One region of the Dorea amylophila genome, then DNA from elsewhere that is predicted to be linked to it. Evidence: a T-box and tRNA genes for the amino acid it is inferred to sense, from the RefSeq annotation. Region 1 holds a T-box; the other holds one or more tRNA genes.
The links. The T-box of region 1 lies ahead of proS (proline--tRNA ligase). A T-box ahead of a tRNA ligase gene usually reads a tRNA of that ligase, here a tRNA-Pro.
Positions count from the first base shown of each region.

Region 2: it encodes a tRNA-Pro, which carries the amino acid that the T-box ahead of proS (proline--tRNA ligase) is inferred to sense. The anticodon was not compared.

Region 1 is NZ_JAOQJW010000030.1:30,750-33,958, reverse strand. It holds gene glgD (glucose-1-phosphate adenylyltransferase subunit GlgD) at 1-434, shown strand, start outside; gene spoVG (septation regulator SpoVG) at 475-750, shown strand; gene OCV72_RS15515 (RluA family pseudouridine synthase) at 879-1,577, opposite strand; T-box leader at 1,756-1,966, shown strand; gene proS (proline--tRNA ligase) at 2,074-3,209, shown strand, end outside.
Region 2 is NZ_JAOQJW010000024.1:44,931-48,139, reverse strand. It holds gene OCV72_RS13975 (FeoA family protein) at 1-169, opposite strand, end outside; gene OCV72_RS13970 (FeoA family protein) at 227-436, opposite strand; gene OCV72_RS13965 (metal-dependent transcriptional regulator) at 690-1,070, shown strand; gene OCV72_RS13960 (nitroreductase) at 1,148-1,669, shown strand; tRNA gene OCV72_RS13955 (tRNA-Pro) at 1,793-1,866, opposite strand; tRNA gene OCV72_RS13950 (tRNA-Gln) at 1,932-2,002, opposite strand; tRNA gene OCV72_RS13945 (tRNA-Gln) at 2,137-2,207, opposite strand; gene OCV72_RS13940 (MATE family efflux transporter) at 2,301-3,209, opposite strand, start outside.

The DNA.
Region 1 (3,209 bases):
TCTACGGTTATAAAATAAAAGATTACTGGAGCAACATTTCAACAGTGGATGCATATTATCAGACAAATATGGATTTCCTGAAGCCAGAAGTACGGGAGTATTTCTTCCGGACACAGCCGAGCATCTATTCCAAGGTCAGTGATCTGCCGCCGGCAAAGTATAATCCGGGATCTATGGTTAAGAACAGTCTTGTGGCAAGCGGAAGCATTATTAATGGAACAGTCGAGAATTCGATTCTTTTCAAGAAGACATTCGTGGGGAACAACTGTGTCATTAAGAATTCCATTATTTTGAATGATGTCTATCTCGGAGATAATGTATATATTGAGAATTGCATTGTGGAAAGCAGAGATACGATTCGGGCAAATACACGTTATGTTGGTGAAAATGGTGTGAGAGTAGTCGTAGAAAAAAATGAGAGGTATGCACTTTAAGAGAAAATGGTGCAAAGGCTAGAAGAAAGGGGCTAGAAAAATGCAGATTACAGATGTACGCGTGCGTAAAGTAGCAAAGGAGGGCAAGCTGAAAGCTGTCGTTTCCATTACCATGGATGAGGAATTTGTGGTACATGACATTAAGGTGATTGAAGGAGAGAAGGGACTCTTTATTGCAATGCCTAGCAAGAAAGCTGTGGATGGGGAATATAGAGATATTGCACATCCGATCAATTCAAGAACAAGAGAGCGAATTCAGAATTTCATCCTTGAGAAATATGAAGAAGCACTGGCAGAGGATGCAGCAGAAGTATAGATGGTATATGTATCGGCGAAAAAAGGAGCAGGAATTTCCTGCTCCTTTTTTGAATGTTGTGTGTCAGAACAAGCTGTCAGCAGTTTGTTTAAAAATGTCTTATGACAGTTATTTTTTATCGGTAAAAATTACACAGGATCATTTGCTAACTGAAAATGCATAGTCTTATGTGTAATCGGGTGTTTAAAATCTAGTTTATAAGCACACAGCCGGATTGTCTGCCAGCCCGTGGTGTCAGAAAGTTCCTGATTATATTTGGTATCTCCAACAATCGGACAACCGACAGATGCGAGTTGTACACGGATCTGATGATGGCGGCCGGTATCCAGATGGATTTCCAGTTCAGTTCCGTGGAAAGCAGCAGGTGCGGTAAACAGCCAGTCCGTAACAGGAACTGTATCATAATGCAGCCGTGCAATTTTTGATCCGTTTTCCTTCGCAGAACAGATACGGGAAGTGTTTGTTCTGGCATCTTTGACCATATAATTTTCAAGCGTGCCTTCTTTTGTTGAAGGTGTATTGGAAACAAGTGCCCGGTAATATTTCCCGAATCCCTGATTCTGTAATTGTTTATTCAGATCTTTTGCAGCAGCCGGAGTCTTAGCAAAGACAAGGATTCCGGCGACCGGCTGGTCCAGTCTGTGGATGACGGCAAGGTAAGGCTCAGCTGAGCCGGGGTTCCTGGAACCACTGGATTTCGCCAGATGGTTTCTGATTAGGCTGACCATGTCTGGGTAACGGATACTTTTGCTCTGGGTTGCGATGCCGTGTGGCTTGACACAGACTAAAATGTGCGGGTCTTCATATAATATATTTAAAGTAGTCATATACTTCTCCTTTGTTAAAACAAATGTTATACTTATTAAATCATGGAGGGGAAAAAACTGCAAGAAGTTGTGGAGAAAAGAGGAAAACATAATTGAGCGGGAAAGTACTGGCAGAAGCAGGGATAGTATCTTGACAAAACATACCTCATGGATTAAAATAATTGACAATTCAATATTTTTTATGGCGATGAAGGGAATTAGTACATGAGAATCCAGCTGCAGAGAGGATATCATATGGTGTGAGATATCTGCTGTTCATCACATGGAACCGGTCCTGGAGCCACTGCATGAAAGTGCAGCGTGTCAGCCGGCGTTAACGGCCAATGAAGAGAGCTGCGAAAGGGTCGCAGTTAACTAGGGTGGTACCGCCGAGCTTTTCGGTCCCTTTTTCGGGGAGTCGAAAGGCCCGGCGTTTTTTGTGCCAGGTTGCGGAACTCCCGGCAAAAAAATAACGTGGAATAAGGATTTCACCAAAATTGAAAAGGAGAAGAGAAACATGGCAAAGGAAAAATTAGTCAAAAACATTACATCTCGTGACGAAGATTTCGCACAGTGGTACACAGACGTTGTACGTGAAGCAAATCTTTGTGATTATTCAAGCGTAAAAGGATGCATGAACTACTTACCGAACGGTTATGCAATCTGGGAACTGATCCAGGCAGATCTGGACAGACGTTTCAAAGAAACAGGAGTTGAGAATGTATACCTGCCAGTACTGATTCCGGAGTCACTTCTGGAAAAAGAAGCTGATCACGTAGAAGGATTCGCACCGGAAGTTGCATGGGTAACACACGGTGGAATGGAAAGACTGCAGGAAAGATTATGCGTACGCCCTACATCAGAGACACTGTTCTGTGACCTCTGGGCTAAAACAGTAAAATCATACAGAGATCTTCCAAAGGTATGGAACCAGTGGAACTCCGTTCTCCGTTGGGAGAAGACAACAAGACCATTCCTTCGTTCAAGAGAATTCTTATGGCAGGAAGGTCACACACTTCATGCAACATATGAAGAAGCAGAAGAAAGAACAATCCAGATGTGGGAAGTTTATAAGGATTGCTATAAAGAGACAATGGCTATCCCATTCGTAGCAGGAAGAAAGGCAGAACACGAGAAATTCGCCGGAGCAGAAGACACATACACGATCGAAGCACTGATGCATGACGGAAAAGCACTTCAGTCTGCGACAAGCCATTTCTTCGGAAACGGATTCCCGGATGCATTCGGAATCAAATATGTAGATAAGAACAACGAACTGCACAGTGCGTATGAGACATCATGGGGATGGTCAACAAGAAGTATCGGAGCCCTGATCATGGTTCACGGTGACGATGACGGACTGGTACTGCCACCACACGTAGCACCGGTTGAATGTAGAATCATCCCAATCGCCCAGCACAAAGAAGGTGTACTTGACAGATCTTATGCACTGCTTGACGAACTGAAAAAAGCAGGATACAGAGTGAAGATCGATGACTCTGATAAGAGTACAGGATGGAAATTCTCTGAGCAGGAGATCCTTGGTATCCCAACACGTATCGAGATCGGACCAAAGGATATCGAGAAGAACCAGGTTGTTGTTGTACGTCGTGACAACCGTGAGAAGATCGTTGTATCTCTCGATGAGATCGC
Region 2 (3,209 bases), on a different contig from region 1:
AGCCTCTTACTGTAATCTCTACAGGATCTCCAAGTGGAGCTACCTTTCTGATATACAGCTCGCTTCCTTTTGTAATGCCCATGTCCATAATACGGCGCTTGTATGCGCTGTCCCCTTCAATCTTCGTTACAACAACTGTACTTCCAACTTTTGCATCACCTAAAGTCATTGCTGTTTCTCCTTTCCTTAGATTGTTAGTATCTATAATACAGCAGACACCCCGGTACTAAACCATGATGTGCCGCGCCATATCCTCATTTACTGCCACTCTGGAGTCTTTGACATTTACGATCACATTGCCTCCGATCTTCGACAGTACAACAACTTCTGTTCCTGCGACAAATCCAAGATTCGCCAGGAAACGTCTTGTCTCTTCATTTCCGCCTATACGCGAGATTGTGTTTGTTTCACCGATACCGGCCATTGTAAGCGGCATAATAACACCTCATTTTCTTTATGTAGTATTTTTTACATCTTTCCATGTAATTTCCCAAGGATTTTGATAATGATAAATGTTTTCATTATCCCTTGTAATAGTTAGTATATGCTAACGTTTGTTAGCTGTCAACCACTTTTTTTTATTTTATTGATTATTTTTTCTCAATAAGTTTTTTCTTCCGTTTGCCAGTCGTAACTAACTATGTTATACTAAACTCAATGTTAACGTATAAAGGAAGGAATGACTTATTATGAGCAATGTATTAAATGAATCTGCCGAGAACTATCTTGAAACAATTCTGATTTTAAGCCAGAAACTGCCCGTAGTGCGTTCCGTAGACATTGCCAATGAGCTTGGTTTTAAGAAATCCAGTGTCAGTGTTGCTATGAAGAATCTTCGCGAAAAGGAACATATTAAAGTAGATGAACAGGGATTTATCCATTTGACACCATCCGGTCTGGAGATTGCAAATATGATTTACGAACGCCATACCCTTTTATCATCCTGGCTGATACATCTCGGCGTACCTGCGGATGTTGCTGCTGCCGATGCATGTAAGATGGAGCATGTGATCAGTAAAGAAAGTTTCGAAGCGATCAAGAGACATGTATACGAGAACAAAGAAGTGTAAATCATCCGTTTCGTTTTATTTTCTTTTTATATTATGAGATTTTATTTTTTCACTGTATTCTAAAGGAGTCTTGATTTATGAACGAAAGTATTAAAAACATGATCGAACGCCGCAGTGTACGCGGCTACAAACCGGACATGATCCCGAAAGAAGATCTGGATCTGATTCTTGAAGCAGGCACTTATGCCGCAACCGGCATGGGAATGCAATCACCGATTATTGTTGCTGTTACCGACAAGGCAACCCGTGATCAGCTTTCCAAAATGAATGCGGATGTCATGGGAACTGATACAGATCCGTTCTACGGAGCACCGGTTGTCCTGGTTGTATTAGCTGATAAGAACAGACCGACATATATCTATGACGGAAGCCTTGTTATGGGGAATCTGATGAACGCCGCTGCTTCTCTTGGAATCGGAAGCTGCTGGATCCACCGTGCGAAAGAAGTCTTCGCATCGGAAGAGGGAAAAGTACTTCTTAAGAAATGGGGCGTGGAAGGTGACTATGAAGGTATCGGGCATTGTGTGCTCGGATATCCTGCTGCGGATATTCCTAAAGCGAAGCCTCGCAAAGAGAATTATGTGTATTATGTAGATTAAATTAATAATGAGAACAAAAAAGAGGAATCCCGGATCAATATAATCTTCGGAATTCCTCTTTTTTATGCCGGTTTCCTATTATATAAAAAATACAGTACCCATATCAGATACTGTATCATTCAATCGGAGTGACGTGATTCGAACACGCGACCTCTACGTCCCGAACGTAGCGCTCTACCAAGCTGAGCCACACTCCGATATATACAATTTTTAAAAGTAACCGGACACCTTCTAAAAAGTATCCGGCGCCCCTGCCAAGGAACTACGGATAGAGGACTCGAACCTCTACTAACAGAGTCAGAGTCTGCTGTGCTGCCATTACACCAATCCGCATCAGTGTGATGTTCTGCATTGTTCAGCGAACAAATATTATTATACCAATTTTTTCAAAAAAGTCAATAGGTATTTTTGATTTTTTTCTATAACAAAAAACCGGATACTTCTTAATGAAGTACCCGGCATCATAACTACGGATAGAGGACTCGAACCTCTACTAACAGAGTCAGAGTCTGCTGTGCTGCCATTACACCAATCCGCATCAATAAGACTTTTCTCTGCTGTCCTTAAGTTGTCCAGCGAATATTAATTATACTCGTTTACAGAGAAAAGTCAATAGATATTTTTAAAAAAATTATTTTTTTCTGTACCACTGATATAACCCGGCTGATAACACCAGACAGCAGCTCTCCGCGATCAGCGGTGCCCACCAGATAGCTTCTCCTCCAAACACAGCTGTCAGAAATACCAGACTGATCACCAGTGCGATCAGACTTCTGGTAAGTGAGATCATCGTTGCGAATCCAGCCTTTTCCACAGAGGTAAAATATCCTCCCAGAACCACATTGAGTCCCGCAAGCAGAAATGACAGGATAAAGATACGGAGCACCCGCACCGAATATACACTCAGAGATGCTTCACTCTCTTTTAAGAACAATCCCACAATACTTTCTGCTCCAACATAACATATGAGCACAGCCGCCACGGAACCTGCCGCAGCTGCCACCATTCCATACTTCAGAAGCTTCTTATTTTTTTCCGATTCGTTTTTTCCATAGTAGTAACTGATCAGTGGCTGGGTTCCCTGCGCAATGCCTGCCATGGACATGACAACGATCGTATTCACATATGAGATGATCGTATAACTTACCAATGCATATTCTCCTATATATTTCAGGATTGCCTGGTTAAAAAAGAAGATGATAATCCCACTTGAGAATTCTGTTATCCCGGAAGACATGCCGTTACGGATCTGCCTCCCGATTTCCGATGGCATCAGATGGAACTTCGAGAATCTTATTGTTCCTTTCGGTCCCAGAAAATGCCACAGATACAAGAGGATCACTGCTGCCTGCGAAATCCCGGTAGCAAATGCCGCACCCCAGACGCCTTTATGCAGCACCATGACCAGAATATAATCCAGGATACAGTTCAGCACGGCCCCGGATGTCACATAGATTGTCGCAAGCTTTGGATAGCCATCTGTCTTGATCAGCGTCTCAAATGAATAAGATAGGATATATACTACAGAAAATGGTGCGAT